DNA from 4 places in the Variovorax sp. NFACC27 genome. Region 2 is predicted to be linked to each of the others. Evidence: predicted binding sites of a transcription regulator. Region 2 holds the regulator's gene; each other region holds the start of a gene.
The links. Region 2 encodes sigma-54, which starts transcription at its own class of promoters, with help from an activator protein. Its sites were predicted from a motif close to TGGCANGNAANCTGCTTT; they were not measured.
Positions count from the first base shown of each region.

Region 1: ABL840_RS12765 (ammonium transporter) is a predicted target of sigma-54. The motif match lies at 2,089-2,106, and genes of this name have one in related genera.
Region 3: ABL840_RS35575 (isopenicillin N synthase family dioxygenase) is a predicted target of sigma-54. The motif match lies at 1,636-1,653, and genes of this name have one in related genera.
Region 4: ABL840_RS13520 (nitrate- and nitrite sensing domain-containing protein) is a predicted target of sigma-54. The motif match lies at 2,393-2,410, and genes of this name have one in related genera.

Region 1 is NZ_CP157613.1:2,726,116-2,730,189, reverse strand. It holds gene ABL840_RS12770 (MBL fold metallo-hydrolase) at 1-744, opposite strand, end outside; gene ABL840_RS12765 (ammonium transporter) at 816-2,018, opposite strand; gene ABL840_RS12760 (LytTR family DNA-binding domain-containing protein) at 2,171-3,139, opposite strand; gene ABL840_RS12755 (acyltransferase family protein) at 3,306-4,074, shown strand, end outside.
Region 2 is NZ_CP157613.1:786,250-790,323, forward strand. It holds gene lptA (lipopolysaccharide transport periplasmic protein LptA) at 1-693, shown strand, start outside; gene lptB (LPS export ABC transporter ATP-binding protein) at 690-1,484, shown strand; gene rpoN (RNA polymerase factor sigma-54) at 1,506-3,116, shown strand; gene ABL840_RS03625 (phospholipase D family protein) at 3,130-4,074, shown strand, end outside.
Region 3 is NZ_CP157613.1:7,593,085-7,597,158, reverse strand. It holds gene ABL840_RS35585 (BMP family ABC transporter substrate-binding protein) at 1-131, opposite strand, end outside; gene ABL840_RS35580 (VOC family protein) at 211-597, opposite strand; gene ABL840_RS35575 (isopenicillin N synthase family dioxygenase) at 602-1,603, opposite strand; gene rutR (HTH-type transcriptional regulator RutR) at 1,815-2,519, shown strand; gene rutF (NADH-dependent FMN reductase RutF) at 2,562-3,110, opposite strand; gene ABL840_RS35560 (malonic semialdehyde reductase) at 3,125-3,721, opposite strand; gene rutD (pyrimidine utilization protein D) at 3,718-4,074, opposite strand, start outside.
Region 4 is NZ_CP157613.1:2,894,777-2,898,850, forward strand. It holds gene ABL840_RS13515 (CmpA/NrtA family ABC transporter substrate-binding protein) at 1-740, opposite strand, end outside; gene ABL840_RS13520 (nitrate- and nitrite sensing domain-containing protein) at 1,100-2,365, opposite strand; gene tsaD (tRNA (adenosine(37)-N6)-threonylcarbamoyltransferase complex transferase subunit TsaD) at 2,483-3,544, shown strand; gene ABL840_RS13530 (alpha/beta hydrolase-fold protein) at 3,480-4,074, opposite strand, start outside.

The DNA.
Region 1 (4,074 bases), 1.9 Mb from region 2:
CAACACCAGCTTCTGGCCCTTGGACTCGACGACGTAGATGTTGTGGCCGGGCGTGTGGCCGTGGGCGGGCACGGCCCTGATGCCGGGCGCCAGCTCGGTGCCGCCCTTCATGCCCTTGAACTTGCCGGCTTCCACGTAGGGGTTCAGCGAGGCCATCGCGCCCTGGAAGAAGCCCTTCATCTCGGCCGAGGCCTTCTCCAGGTTGACCTTGTTCAGCCAGAAGTCGGCGTCTTCCTGTCCGGCGTGGATGGTGGCGTTGGGGAACACCAGCTTGCCGTCCTGCACCAGGCCACCGACGTGGTCGCCGTGCATGTGGGTGATGAGCACGTCGTCGACCTGGTCGGGCTGGTAGCCCGCTGCCTTGAGGTTGGCCTGCAGGTTGCCGAGCGTGGGGCCGAAGAGGCCGCCGGCGCCGGTGTCGACCAGCACGAGCTTGCTGCCGGTGTTGATGAGGTAGCCGTTCACCGAAGTGGGCACGGCGTCCTTCTCGAAGCCCCGGTCGAGCAGCTTGCCGACCTGTTCCTGGGTGGTGTTGGTGAGCAGCTTCTTGGGTTCGAGGTCGAGGGTGCCGTCGAAGAGCGCCGTCACCTCGAAGTCGCCGAGCATCATGCGGTAGAAGCCCGGCGCCTGGGTCTTGACCTGCGGCGCGCCGGCCAGCGCCGTGGAAGAAAACGAAAGCATCAGCAGGCTGCCGGCCAGCGCGGCGATGCCCTGGCGCAGCCAGCGAGCGGGTGTTGTTGTCATGGTTCGGCTCCTCGGTGGTTTGAAGGGGCGCCGAGAATAGCCGAGGCAGGCCGGCCCTGCTGGGCGCCTGCCTACCAGTTGACCTCACGCTCCGGCGTGGCCGAGATGTGGTGGATCGACAGGTCGGCGCCGTCGTATTCCTCCTCCTGCGACAGCCGCAGTCCCGCCACCGCCTTCAGCGCGCCGTACACCGCCGCACCGGCCAGCGCCGCCCAGGCCACGCCCATGACGGTGCCGATGAGCTGCGCCCACACGTTCACGCCGCCGATGCCGCCCAGCGCCTGCGTGCCGAAGATGCCGGCCGCGATGCCGCCCCAGGTGCCGCACAGGCCGTGCAACGGCCACACGCCCAGCACGTCGTCGATCTTCCATTTGTTCTGCGTGAGCGTGAACAGCTTGACGAAGATGCCGCCCGCCACGCCGCCCACCACCAGCGCGCCCAGCGGGTGCATCAGGTCGGAGCCGGCGCACACGGCCACGAGGCCGGCGAGCGGGCCGTTGTAGACGAAGCCGGGGTCGTTCTTGCCCATGGCCAGCGCCACCAGCGTGCCGCCAACCATCGCCATCAGCGAGTTGACGGCTACCAGGCCGGAGATCTTGTCGATGCTCTGCGCGCTCATCACGTTGAAGCCGAACCAGCCCACGCACAGCACCCAGGCGCCGAGCGCGAGAAAAGGAATGTTCGACGGCGGATGCGCGCTCAGCGAGCCGTCGCCCCTGTAGCGGTTGCGCCGCGCGCCCAGCAGCACCACCGCCGGCAGCGCCAGCCAGCCGCCCACCGCGTGCACCACCACCGAGCCCGCGAAGTCGTGGAACTCGTGGCCGGTGAGCGAGGCGATCCATTCCTGGATGCCGAAGTGCTTGTTCCAGGCGATGCCCTCGAAGAGCGGATAGACGAAGCCGACGATCACCGCCGTGGCGATCAGCTGCGGCCAGAACTTGGCGCGCTCGGCGATGCCGCCCGAGATGATGGCCGGAATGGCCGCGGCGAAGGTCAGCAGGAAGAAGAACTTCACGAGCTCGTAGCCGCTCTTTGCCGACAGTTCGGTGGCGCTCACGAAGAAATGCGTGCCGTAGGCCACGCCGTAGCCCACCAGGAAATACACGATGGTCGAGACCGAGAAGTCGACCAGGATCTTCACCAGCGCATTGACCTGGTTCTTCTTGCGCACGGTGCCCAGTTCGAGAAAGGCAAAGCCGGCGTGCATGGCCAGGACCATGATGGCGCCGAGAAGGATGAACAGCGCATCTGCGCCCTGTTTGAGTGCGTCCATTGGAGCTTCTTGCGGATTTTTGGTTTGAATTGGTGCGCCGCACCCGAATCAACCAGTGCGGCCGGCCAATGAAGCAAAAATGGTGCCAAAAAGCTCTCTGATGGTGCGAAATGAACCAATAGCGGGCCAATCACGGCCCGTCACGCACCGGATCAGGCCGCGCCGATGCCCGTGCGCAGGGCGTCCCGGTAGCGGCGGCTGCACGGCACGGTGGTGCCGTCGTGCATGTGCAGCCGGGCGTCGCCGCCGTCCAGCGGCTCGATTTCCTTGATGCGCCCCAGGTTCACCGCATGGCTGCGGTGCACGCGCGCGAAGAGCGCGGGGTCGAGCTGGGTCAGGAAGTCGGTCAGCGTGGAGCGCAGCAGGTAGTCGTGGCCGTTGACGTGCAGGCCGACGTAGTTGCCCTCGGCCTGGAGCCAGTCGATGTCGGTGGCGGCGATGAGGAATTCGCGGCGCAGCTTGCGCACCAGGAAGCGCTCGGGGCGCGCGGGCGGCGGTGGTGGTGATGGCGGCGGCTGGGGTGTTTCCGGCACCGGGGGTTCGAAACCCACCGGTTCCGCCAAAGCCGGAGCCGGGGCCGGAGGCGGCATCGCCACGCCCTCCTCCGGCGCGTCGAGCACCCGCGCCTCGCCCTGCAGGCGCAGCAGGAACAGCCGGTAGGCCCAGATGCCGAAGACGATGCTCACGTACCCCCGCACGTCCTTCAGGTACTCGTAGCTCCACTGGCCGGCCCAGCCCCAGAAGTCGTAGCGCTCCCCCGCCATGGCATAGACCAGCGCCCGCAGCCCGAACATGCCGACCACGTGGGCTACGCTGAACACCACGCTCGCCACCAGGTGCAAGCCCAGGAAGCGCGGCAGATGGGTGCGCGCCAGCGGCGACAGCCGGCGCTCGACGGCCGCCAGCACGGGCACCAGCAGCAGCAACACCAGGTGGCTCGACCCTTCCCAGGTCGCGACCTCCCAGTTGGGCCGGGGCACGGCCCGGGTGCGCATGTCGACGATCGCCACCATCGTGCTGAACACGGCGTGAAGGCTCATCAGCACGATCCAGAAAGCCACCTCCAGCGGCCGGCGGATCGGTGCGTAGCGCTCGTACAGATTCTTGCGGGGGTCTCCCATGCGGGGAATTCTCGCGAAAACAGGCCCCCGGGCCGGCTTTTTCGCCCCGGATTTCGTCCCCGCAGGCCACCGCTCGTCACAAAGCCGGGGCGATCCGTCCCCTGGCCGCGCCATGCGGAGGCGGCCGGGCCGAGCATGGCGGCCTTCCCGCTTCGAGGAACCGTTCATGACCGCCGACCCCACCCCGCCCGACCACCGCCGCCACGACATCGACGCCCTGCGCGCGCTGGCCTTCCTCTTCGTCATCCTCTATCACGTGGGCATGTACTACGTGGCCGACTGGCCCTGGCACCTCAAGAGCCCGCACGCGGCCGAGTGGCTGCAATGGCCGATGCGCGTCCTGAACCTGTGGCGCATGGACCTGGTCTTCCTGATCTCGGGCGTGTCGCTCGGCTTCCTGAGCCGGGGCCAGGGCACCTGGGGCCTGCTGCGCAGCCGGAGCCTGCGGCTGATGCTGCCGCTCGCCTTCGGCATGGCGGTGGTCGTGCCCTACCAGGCCTACGCGCAGGGCGTGGCCAACGGGCTGGTCGCGCCAGGCTTCGGTGCCTTCCTGCTGCGCTACCTGTCGATGGCCCAGCCCTGGCCGAAGCATGCCTTCGACGGCGCGGAGTTCGGCATCACCTGGAACCACCTCTGGTACCTGCCCTACCTTTTCACCTACACGGCGCTGGTCGCGCTGACGCTGCCGCTGTGGAAATCCGCCGCCGGCCAATGGGTGCGCCGCACCTTCAACGGCCTGCGCGGCTGGAAGCTGCTGCTGTTGCCGGTGGTGCCGCTGCTGATCTTCACGATGCTGCTGGCCTCACGCTTTCCGGCCACGCACAACCTGGTGCGCGACTTCCACCTGCACAGCCTCTACTTCACGATGTTCCTCTACGGCTACTGGATGGGCGTCGACACCGGCGTGTGGAAGGAACTGGAGCGGCTGCGCCGCG
Region 2 (4,074 bases):
CCCTTCCTTCGTCGCGTCAGCCGGCTGGCTGCCGGCGCGCTGTTGCTGGCCGGCTTCGCCTCGGGTGCCCTGGCCGAGACCGCCGACCGCTCCAAGCCGATGAACATCGAGTCGGACGCGATGCGCTACGACGACCTGAAGCAGACCAGCGTGTTCACCGGCAACGTTTTGGTGACAAAGGGCACGATCATCATCCGCGGCGCGCGGCTGGACGTGCGCCAGGACGCCGAGGGCTACCAGTACGGCGTGGTCACGGCGGCACCCGGCAAGCGGGCCTACTACAAGCAGAAGCGCAACGCGCCCGACGAGTGGATCGAGGGCGAGTCGGAAGTGATCGAGTACGACAGCCGCGCCGACAACGTCAAGTTCATCCGCAACGCCACCATGCGCCGGCTGCTGGGCGCCACGCCGAACGACGAGAGCCAGGGCGCGCTGATCGTCTACGACCAGAGCAACGACACCTACACCGTCAACGGTTCCACCGTGCCGCCGAACACCGCCGTCAACGCCTCGGCTCCGGGCGGGCGCGTCAGGACCATCCTGACCCCCAAGGCCGCCACAGCCCCTGCGGCCGGCGCCTCGGCCCCGGCCGCCGGCGCGAAGGCGCCGCCGCCGGCACCCACCCCGGCACCCGGCAAGGGCCTGCGCCAGAGCACCACGCTCGGCAGTGACCAGGGAGATACCCGCAAGTGATCGAATCCGCAGGAACGCAGGACGTCAACGGCGCCCCGGGCAGCCGCCTGGTCGCGCGCGGCCTGAAGAAGAGCTACGGCAGCCGCACGGTCGTGAAGGACGTCTCGCTCGACGTGCAGAAGGGCGAAGTCGTCGGGCTGCTCGGCCCCAACGGCGCCGGCAAGACCACGTCGTTCTACATGATCGTGGGTCTGGTGCGCGCCGATGCCGGCGACATCGCCATCGACGGCGAGCCCATCGCCCACATGCCGATCCACCGCCGCGCCCGCATGGGCCTGAGCTACCTGCCGCAGGAAGCCTCGATCTTCCGCAAGCTCACGGTCGAGGAGAACGTGCGCGCCGTGCTCGAGTTGCAGATGGAGCCCGACGCGAACGGCAAGATGGCCCCGCTGTCGAAGCCGCACATCGAGGAGCGCCTGTCCGAGCTGCTGGCCGACCTGCGCGTCGACCACCTGCGCGATTCGCCCGCGCTCGCGCTGTCGGGCGGCGAGCGCCGCCGCGTCGAGATCGCGCGCGCCCTGGCCACGCAGCCGCGCTTCATCCTGCTGGACGAGCCCTTCGCCGGTATCGACCCGATCGCGGTGATCGAGATCCAGCGGATCATCAGCTTCCTGAAGGAGCGCGGCATCGGCGTGCTCATCACCGATCACAACGTGCGCGAGACGCTGGGCATCTGCGATCACGCCTTCATCATCAGCGACGGGCATGTGCTGGCACAAGGCACGCCTTCGGAGATCGTCGACAACGCCGAGGTACGCAGGGTGTACCTGGGCGAGCACTTCCGCATGTAAGGCGCGGGGGCGGTTTCCACCATGAAGCAAGGGCTGTCCCTTCGCGTTTCGCAGCATCTGGCGCTGACGCCACAGCTGCAGCAGTCGATCAGGCTGCTTCAACTCTCCACGCTCGAACTGAGCCAGGAGGTGGAGCAGATGCTCGACGAGAACCCGTTCCTCGAGCGCACCGCGGAAGAAGCGGCGCGCGAGGAATTCGGGCTCGACACGGCCGATGCCCCGGTTCCGCGCGATGAAGGCGGTGACGGTGGTGAAGGCGGGGACGGCGAGGGCGACTTCGCTTCGCCGGCCGCCAGCAGCGCATCCACTGCTTCCACCGAAACCGTCACCAGCACGGCCGACACCGACGGCCCCGCCGCCGACATCTCCGAGCGCGAGCCCGACTGGGAAGGCGACGGCACCGTCGACATGGCGCCCGACGACAGCGAATGGGGCAGCGACGCGCCCGCGCGCCAGAACAACCTGGGCGACGACGAGCGCGCCGACGCCACCGAGCTCGCGCGCAGCCAGGAGTCGCTGCAGTCCTTCCTGCATCGCCAGGCGCTGAGCCTGCGCCTCGACGAGAACGACAGCGCCGCGCTGCGCTTCCTGATCGAGTCGCTCAACGACGACGGCTACCTCGAAGACTCGCTGCCCGCCCTGGCCTCGGGCCTGGCCGGCGACGACAACGACCAGTTCGACGACCTGGTGCACCACTTCCAGGTGGCGCTCGGCCTGCTCCAGAGCCTGGAGCCCGCCGGCGTCGGCGCGCGCGACCTCGGCGAATGCCTGAGCATCCAGCTGCGCGCCATGGCCAGCGAGGACGAGACCGAGGAAGAGGAGCAGGTCCGCAAGACCGCCATCGCCATCTGCAAGCAGCCGATGGAGCTGCTCGCGCGCCGCGACTTCAAGCGCCTGGCCACGCTCACCCGCAGCAACGAGGACCTGGTGCGCTCGGCGCTGCAGATCATCGCGCGGCTGGAGCCCAAGCCGGGCCGCAGCTTCGTCGACGTCGAGCGCAACATCATCATTCCCGACGTGATCGTCACCAAGACCGGGCGCGGCACGAACGTGAAGTTCCGCGTCATGCTCAACCCCGAGGTGATGCCGCGCCTGCGCGTGCACGACATCTACGCCGGCGCGCTCAAGTCGCACAAGGGCGAGGGCAGCCAGGCGCTGTCGCAGCGGCTGCAGGAGGCGCGCTGGTTCATCAAGAACATCCAGCAGCGCTTCGACACCATCCTGCGCGTGAGCAACGCCATCGTCGAGCGGCAGAAGAGCTACTTCGTGCACGGCGAGCTCGCGATGCGCCCGCTGGTGCTGCGCGAGATCGCCGACGAGCTGGGCCTGCACGAATCGACCATCTCGCGCGTGACCACCGCCAAGTACATGGCCACGCCCTTCGGCACGGTCGAGCTCAAGTACTTCTTCGGCTCGGCGCTGGGCACCGAGACCGGCGGCAATGCGTCGAGCACCGCGGTGCGCGCGCTCATCAAGCAGTTCGTCGGCTCCGAGAGCGTGAAGAAGCCGCTGTCGGACAGCCAGATCTCCGAGATGCTGAAGGAACAGGGCATCGAGTGCGCGCGCCGCACCGTCGCCAAGTACCGCGAAGCGCTTCGCATCGCGCCCGCCAACCTGCGCAAAGCCCTGTAGAAAGACACCGTCGATGAGCCGGGGCCTGATGTCGCGCTGTGGGCATTGGGTCTTCGCCATGGTGGCGGTGGTGCTGTTCGCAGGCTGCGCCACGCTGCCCGACGAGGCGCCGCGCACGCCCACCAGGGCCATGGCCGTCTCGGCCGACACTGCCCTCGGCAAGATCGCGCTGGCTTCCCAGCCCGACCCCGACCTGAGCGGCTTCCGCCTGATGCCCGGCGGCGATTTCGCCTTCGACACCCGCATCCAGCTGGCCCGCCGCGCGCAGCGCACGCTCGACGTGCAGTACTACCAGATCGAGAACGACGAGACCGGCCGCTACCTGCTGCGCACCCTGCGCGACGCCGCCCTGCGCGGCGTGCGCGTGCGGCTGCTGATGGACGACCTCTACACCTCCGGCGAAGACGAGTTGCTGCTCGGCCTCGCCGCCACGCCCAACGTGGAGCTGCGGCTGTTCAACCCGTTCCCGGCCGGCCGCGGCAGCCTGCTGAAGCGCTTCACCGCCTCGCTCTTCGACTTCAGCCGCGTCAACCGCCGCATGCACAACAAGCTGTTCATCGCCGACGGCGCGATGGCGGTCGCGGGCGGGCGCAACATCGGCAACCAGTACTTCAGGCGCACCGCGGGCGAGAACTTCATCGACCTCGATACCTTCGTCACAGGCGCGCTCATCCCCCGGCTGGGCAGTCTCTTCGACCAGTACTGGAACAGTGTCTACGTGCGGCCGATCCAGTCGGTGGCGAGCAGTGCCTTGTCGCGCGAGGAGCTGCAGCAACGCTTCGAGCTCGCCACCGGCCCCGACACCACGCCGCCGCCGCCGAGGCCCGCGCCCAACGACCTGCTCGGCTACAGCCCGATGGCGGAAGACCTGGACGCCGGCAAGCTCGGCCTGATCTGGACCACCGCCGAGGCATACGCCGATTCGCCCGAGCGCGTGATCGGCAAGACCGCTTCCTAC
Region 3 (4,074 bases), 1.5 Mb from region 2:
GCGATCTTCGGCTTGTCCTTCAGCGTGAAGCCGTCGGCCGCCGCGGCGGGCAGCGAGGTGAAGAACGCGCCGCCGGCCGCGATGGTCATCGCTAGGCCCAGGCCGGGAGTGAGGGTGCGCAGCTGCTGCATGGAACTACCTTTGAGAAGAGGCGTTGAAGAAGCGTTGAAGGGAGGAGAGGCGAAACGGAAAGAAGCGGCGCAGCGCGCGTCACATCATGAAGTTGATGCGGAACACGTTGCCCTCGGGATCGAGCAGCACCGACTGGTACCAGTTGTAGTAGGTGACGTACGGCGGCTTCACGAGCGTGGCGCCGGCTTCGAGCGCAACGGGCACCATGCGGTCGACATCGGCCTGGCTGTCGACGTCGATGTTCAGCAGGAACTTCACGCCGCGCGTGTCCGAGAACTCGCTCAGGTGCAGCAGCTCGTAGGCATCGAGGGCGTTGAAGCCGAGGCTCGACTTGCCGGTATCGAGCCCGCGGAAGATCGGCGAGCGGATCGCCTCGATCTCCTCGAAGCCGAACACGCGCTGGTAGAAGCCGCTGAGGGCGACAACGTCCTTCGCGAAGACGTTGACGTAGGACAGGTGAGCCATGCGTTCAGGCCGCCACTTTGGTGCCGCCGAAGGTCGTCTGCTTGACGAACTTCGAAGTGAGGTGGTCGCCCGAGGAAATGGGCGCGTACTTCGCCTGCTCGCCCGGTGCGAGGCAGCTGGGCAGGCACTCGACCATCGCGTCGTAGTTGGGCTGGTGGAAGAACACCAGCGACTGGCGGCGGTTGGTGCTCGCCACCTCGAAGGGCGGGTTGATCACGCGGTGCAGCGTGGACACCCACTGGTCGTTGGTCCACTGCATCATGAGGTCGGCGATGTTGACCACCAGGCCGCCCTCGACCTGCGGCACGTCGACCCATTGGCCGGCCTTGTTGAACACCTGCAGGCCCTTGTCGTCGGGCAGGACGATGGTGAGGCTGCCGTAGTCGCTGTGCGCGCCCGCGCGCAGCTGGCCGGGCAGCGGCTGCTCGCGCTGCGGCGGGTAGCTCAGCACGCGGAACATGCTGATGTGCCTGTCGATCTTGTCGTCGAAGAAGAACTCGGGCAGCGACAGGCCGAGCGCGAAGACGCGCATCAGCGAGCGCGAGAGATCGCTCATCGCATCGAAGTAGCCCTCGTAGGCTTCGCGGAAGCCCTCGATGGGCGGCCAGCTGTTGGGCTCGAAGTGCGGGCCTGCGGCAGGCCCGCGGTGGTAGTCGTCGTCCGGCACGTTCGAGGGGCCGATGGAGAACGATTCCTTCAGGTCGCCCGGCGCCGCCTCCTCGAGGCTGTAGGAGAGGCCTTCCTCTCCCACCGCGCTGTAGCCGCGCACCGCGTCCTCGCGCGGACGATCGACCTTGCGCTTCTCGCCCAGCGGCATGTCGAAGAACCTGCGCGAGAGCGATGACACGCGCGAGATCAGATCGGGCGAGATGCCGTGGTTGGTGATGACGAGAAAGCCGATGCTGCGGCAGGCCTCGTCGACTTTCTTCGCTACCTCCGCCTTGCCTTCGGCGGTTCCGGCGAAGTAGGGCGCGAGATCGATGATGGGTACGGAAAGCAGGGTCATGGCAGGTTCCTCATGCTTGGCATGCCTTTCGCCATGCAACGTCTGTGCCAGTTGGACCAAATGGACAAAACCCATCCGTCGCGTCAGCATGGTGCGCATTGCCGTGCCGCGAAGACGGTTGCGGCGCAAGGCGATGCATCGCGGCTTTACAGTGGTGCGTTGTCCTGTCCACCGATTCACGACCGAACGAACGAGGGAAGAGCGAGGGAAGATGCCGAAGACCAAAGCACTGGCCGCGAGCGCCAGCAAAGAGATCCCGGTGCGCAAGCGCGCGAAGCCCGCGGTGCGCAGCGCGTCCGCGGTGAACCGCAGGCTGCGCCAGATCGAGGACAAGCGCAGCGCGATCCTCGGTGCCGCGCTGGGGCTGTTCTCGCGCTTCGGCCTGCATGGCACGTCCATCGACCAGGTGGCGGCGCGCGCCGACGTTTCGAAGAGCAACCTGCTCTACTACTTCGCGAACAAGGAAGAGCTCTACGTCAACGTGCTGCGCGACCTGCTCGCGCTGTGGCTCGAACCGCTACGCGGCTTCAGCGCGGAGCAGGACCCGGCCCAGGCCATCGGCGACTACATCCGCCGCAAGCTGGTGATCTCGCGCGACCGGCCCGATGCGTCGCGGCTCTTCTGCCTGGAGATGATCCAGGGCGCGCCGCTGCTGCGCGACGAACTCGACCGAGAACTGCGCACGCTGGTGGAGAAGAAATCGGAAGTGATCCGCGCATGGATCGAAGCGGGCAAGCTGGCGCCTGTCGATCCGCATCACCTCATCTTCGCGCTGTGGGCGGTGACGCAGCACTACGCGGACTTCGGCGTACAGGTGCAGGCGCTGTCGGGGCACACGCTGGAAGACGAGGCATTCTTCGAGCGCACGGTGGAGAACGTGCAGCGCATCGTTCTCCAGGGCATCGCGCCGCGCTGAGGCTTGCTCCCTCTCCCCTTGGGGAGAGGGAAGGAAAAGAGATCAGTGCTGCTGCGGTGCCGCGATCTCGTGGTACTGCCGGTCGAAGTAGATGAGGCCCTGCGCCGCGCCGCCGATAGCGATGGAGACGGCCTCGCAGAACAGCACGTCGTGCGTGCCCGCGCTCGTCGCGTGCACCACGCGGCAGTCGAAGGACACGGCCGCGTCGTCGAGCACCGGCGAGCCGGTGGTCTTGCTGCTCCAGCGGGCTGCGGCGAAGCGCTCGTCCATCGGCGTCCTGCCGCCGAAGAGCGCGGACAGCGACTGGTGCCCGGCAGCCAGCACGTTGACGCACAGCACGCCATTCGCCTTGAATGCCGGGTACACCGAGGCCGAACGATTCAGGCACACCAGCAGCGTCGGCGGCTCGTCGGTCACGCTGCAGACTGCCGAGGCAGTGAAGCCCGCGCGGCCCGCGGGACCGTCGGTGGTGATGATGTTGACCGCTGCGCCCAGCCGTGCCATCGCATTGCGGTAGTCGGCCTTCTGCAAGCCGGGGGGAATCGATGCCGATGGGGAGACGGGGTTCGAGGCCATGGCGTTGTGCAGCATGTCGCGCGGCTCCTTCAGGCCAGCACGCAGGCCTCGTCGAAGGCCAGCCGCGGCAGGCGGCCGAACACCTTCGACGCGTCGCCGTGGCCGAGGTTGATGAGGAAGTTGACGGTCCAGTCGGTGCCCTCGAAGAAGGCCGCGTCGACCTTCGCCTTGTCGAAGCCCGACATCGGACCCGCATCGAGGCCGACCGCGCGCGCCGCGAGCAGCAGGTAGCCCGCCTGCAGGCTGGCGTTGCGGAAGGCGGTCTCGTGCGCGGCCTCGGGGCTGCCGGTGAACCAGCTGCGCGCGTCGGCATGCGGGAACAGCGTGGGCAGCCTGTCGTAGAACTTGCGGTCCCACGCGGCGATGACCGTGACGGGCGCGGCCATGGTCTTGTCGAGATTGCCCTTGGAGAGAGCCGGTGCGAGGCGCTGCTTGCCTTCGGGCGTGCGCACGAAGACGAAGCGCGCGGGCGAGCAGTTGGCCGAGGTGGGACCGAGGCTCGCGAGCGAGTAGATCTGTCGCAGCTGCGCGTCGGTGACGGGCTCGGCGGTCCAGCCGTTGTGGGTGCGCGCGCCGGTGAAGAGCAGCGAAAGCGCGGCGTCGTCGAGAGTGTTGGTGGAGGTCATGCTGGAACGGCGGGTGCGCTGACCCGCGAAAGAAAGTCGAGCAGGCTGCGGTTGAAGGCTTCCGCCTCGGTCACGCTGTGGGCATGGCCGCCATGCGGCACGAAGTCGAGCGTGACGTCGCGCATGCCGTCGGCCAGGCGTTGGGAGCAGGTCCAGGGCACGAGGGTGTCGTCCTTGGCCGCTGCAATCAGTGCGGGAGCGGCGATGTCGGCGAGGCGTGCGTCGACGTCGAATGCCCGAAGGGCGGCGATGCGCGCCCTCATGTTGGCTTCTCCCGGAAAGTGCGCGAAGGCGTGATCGACTTCGTCGGCCACGCGCTGAGCGTTCCCCGCGGACCAGGCGGCGGGGTAAAG
Region 4 (4,074 bases), 2.1 Mb from region 2:
CCGAGCACCTTCTCGGGGTGGTCCTTCCAGATGTCCTGCGTGGTGATGGCCGTGATGCCGATGCCGTCCATGATGGCGCGCTGGCCCCAGGGCTCGCCCACGCAGTAGCCGTCCATGTTGCCCACGCGCATGTTGGCCACCATCTGCGGAGGCGGCACGGTGATGTTCTTCACGTCCTTGAACGGGTCGATGCCGGCCGATGCGAGCCAGTAGTAGAGCCACATCGCGTGCGTGCCCGTGGGGAAGGTCTGCGCGAAGGTGTATTCGCGCTTCTCGCTGGCGATGAGCTTGGCGAGCGATGCGGCATCGACCGCGCCCTTGTCGGCGAGCTTCTTCGACAGCGTGATGGCCTGGCCGTTGTTGTTGAGGGTCATGAGCACGGCCATGTCCTTCTTCGGGCCGCTCAGGCCCAGGTGCATGCCGTAGACCAGGCCGTAGAGGACGTGGGCGAAATCCAGCTCGCCGTTGGCCAGCTTGTCGCGCACGCCGGCCCAGCTGGCTTCCTTGCTGGGCACGATCTTCACGCCGTACTTCTTGTCGATGCCAAGCACCGAGGCCATCACCACGCTGGCGCAGTCGGTCAGCGGGATGAAGCCGATCTTCACTTCTTCCTTCTCGGGCTTGTCGGAGCCCTGGGCCCAGACGGCCGCGCGCAGGGCGGGGTCGATGCCGGCGGCGCCGATGGCCGCGGCTTGCAGTACGCGGCGTCGGCTGAGGCGGGTTTTGAGCAGGTCGGTCATGGGGCGGGGCTCCGGTTGAAGACAAACAAAACAAACAGGGCGAGACAAAAACGAAAAGGCGTCCGCACCGCGCAGGGGCTGCTCGAAAACGAGCCCTTGCGGGATGGGGACGCCTTTGTCCGGTTCGGTGGGAAGCACCCGCCGTTGGGTGCCGCCTGCCTGGAGACCCATCGAGGGCCTACGAACTTATTGCTTGCAAGCGGTGTGCCAGCTTCGAGATTCGCCGGCTGCTATCAAGAAAGTAGCTGGATATCGCACGAAGTCGCAGGGCGTCGCGGGTGAAGGGGCGGCCGGGGTGGCGCAGGGCGGTGGCACGGTTGTTGTGCAGTGCACCAAGTTGAACGCCGGAGCCGCTCGCTTCAACGCGGCGGTGCGCGGTCGAGCATGGGCAGGTAGTCGGCCATCGCGAGCATCGACTCGGCCACGTCGACCAGCCGCCGCTTCTGGTTCATGGCGGTCTGGCGCAGCATCTTGTGGGCGTCTTCCTCGCTGAGGCGGCGATGCGCCATCAGCAGGCCCTTGGCGCGGTCGACCCACTTGCGTTCGTTGAGCGAGGCGCGCACGGTCTCGAGCTCGTCGCTCATGGCCTGCAGGCGCCGCGACTGCTCCCGGACCATGTCGAGCACCGAGCGCTCCAGGTGGCGGCCGAACTGGGCCGGCGCGGCGGCCTGGGCATCGGCATCGTCGAAGAAGAGGGCGCCGGCCTGGGGCGCCAGCGAGTCGAGGAGTTGGCGGTATTCGCGAAGCTCGCTGCGGGCCTGCGCGGTCTTGTGCTCGCACAGCGCGCGCAGGTCGCCGGCCAGGCGTTCCTCCACGATCTTCATGGCGTCGATGCGGCGGGTGCAGCAGTCGAACCAGGCCTGGCTCAGCGGCACGTCGGCCGGCGCGGAAACCGCGCCGCGCCGGCGTATGCGCTCCAGCTCGGCCACCTCGGTGTCGGGCTGGCTGTCGCGCCAGAGCGCGAGCACCTCTTCACCCGAGAAGTCGGTGAAGACTTGGAAGCAGCGCTCCTGCGACTCGATCAGGTGCAGCCACTGCAGGCGCTGCGCCTCGTCGCTGCGGCCCAGAGCGAGCGCGGCGGAGCCGAATGCGCGCTCCTGGCCGGCGAACTCCTTGCCCTGCATGAAGTTGAACATCGCAACCAGCAGGCGCGAGATCTCGGGGTCGGTGGCGCCGTCGGCCGCCTCGAACACCACCGAGAGCAGGCCGGCGACGAGCTTGGCGAAGGCGGCGGTGGACTGGGCCGGCTTGAGTTCGAGCGCGTCGATGCGCCGGCGCAGGGCGGGCAGGGCGTCCAGGCCCGGCAGCACCCAGGCGATGCGGCTGAACAGGCGCGCGTTGTTGCCGGCGTCGGAGCCGCGGTGGTAGTTGTCGGCCTCGAGCTGGTCGAAGCAGGCGCGGACCTCCTGCTCGAGCACGACGCATTCGGCGATCTGCGGGCCGCGCTGCTCGGCGAAGCGGACGCCGCGCGAGGTGAGGAACATGTTCGACATGCCGCGCTCGCGCTGCAGCGCATGGACCAGCCGGCCGATCAGGCCCACCAGCTCGCTGGTGCGCGCGAGCCGGTCCAGCTCGTCGATTTCGCAGCGACGGGCGGCGATGAGGAAACTCAGTCCGGATTTCATGGTGGGGCGCGGGGCTCTGGCAGCGTCACTGCAACATCCGTGCCTCGCGAGGCGCCAATCGCCGCCGCTTTCCCCTTCGCGGGCGCCGGGAGGGGGCCGACGCCTACACTCGGCGGCATGCTCTTGTTGGGAATCGAATCATCCTGCGACGAGACCGGCGTGGCGCTGGTCGAGTCGCAAGGCAGCGCGCTGCCGGTGCTGCGTTCGCACGCGCTGCACAGCCAGATCTCCATGCACCAGGCCTATGGCGGCGTTGTGCCCGAACTGGCCAGCCGCGACCACATCCGCCGCGTGCTGCCGCTGACCGAGACGGTCATGGCCGAAGCCGGCCGATCGCTGGACGAGATCGATGTGGTGGCCTACACGCGCGGGCCGGGGCTCGCGGGCGCGCTGCTGGTGGGCGCGGGCGTGGCCTGTGCGCTGGGCGTGGCGCTGGGCAAGCCGGTGCTGGGTGTGCATCACCTCGAAGGGCACCTGCTGTCGCCGTTCCTGAGCGCCGATCCGCCGGAGTTTCCCTTCGTCGCGCTGCTGGTGTCGGGCGGCCACACGCAGCTGATGCGCGTGGACGGCGTGGGCCGCTACGAGCTGCTCGGCGAGACCATCGACGACGCGGCCGGAGAGGCCTTCGACAAGAGCGCCAAGCTGATGGGGCTGCCGTATCCCGGCGGGCCGTGGCTGGCGAAGCTGGCAGAGGGCGGCGATGTCGCGGCCTTCAAGCTGCCGCGCCCGCTGCTGCACAGCGGCGATCTCGACTTTTCCTTCGCCGGACTGAAGACGGCCGTGCTCACGCAGGCCAAGAAGCTGGGCGACGAACTCGAGGCCCGCAAGGCGGACCTGGCGGCATCCACGCAGGCGGCCATCGTCGAGGTGCTGCTGAAGAAATCGCTGGCTGCACTGGACCAGACCGGCCTCAAGCGGCTGGTGGTGGCCGGTGGAGTGGGGGCCAACAGGAGCCTGCGCGAGCAGCTGAATGCGGCCTGCGCCAAGCGCAAGGTGCGGGTGCACTACCCCGAGCTGCACCTGTGCACCGACAACGGCGCCATGATCGCCATGGCCGCCGCGATGCGGCTGCAGTCGGGGCTGTCGCAGGCGAGCGAGCGCTATGCCTTCGACGTCAGGCCGCGATGGCCCATGGCGTCGCTGTCCGAGCCCGAGGCGGCGTTACCTGAGACTGCGTAATCGTTTGCTTCGGCGACCTGCCGGCGGCCGGCAGCGGCAGCACGTCCAGCACATTGCGCCATAGCTGGCGCCATTGCGGCCAGTCGTGGCCGCCTTCGGTCGTGAAGACGCGCCCCGGCGGCAGGGCGTCGGCCAGCAGCTTGTGGTTGCTGGCGAAGCGGTCCTCGAGCCCGAACCCGAGGTACAGCGGCGGCAGGTTCTTCGACGGCTTGGCTTCCAGGTACTGCTGGAAGAAGGGCCAGAGCTTGCGGTCGGGTTCCTCGTCGGGCTGCGGCCCGGTGGGAGCCTGCCAGGCGCGCAGGCCGCCGGCCTTCTTGATCTCCGCGCCGAGCACCCGGCGTCCGAGGTAGGGCGCGAGCGCCACGATGCCGTCGACCGAGCCAGGCCGCGCCAGTTCGTGGATCAGCGCGCCGAAGCCGCCGATGGAAATGCCCACGAGCCAGATCGACTTGTAGCCCTTGGCGCGCTGCGGCTCGATGACCTCGGTGTGCAGGCGGTCGCTCAGGGTCTGTTCGTAGTAGTAGGAAACG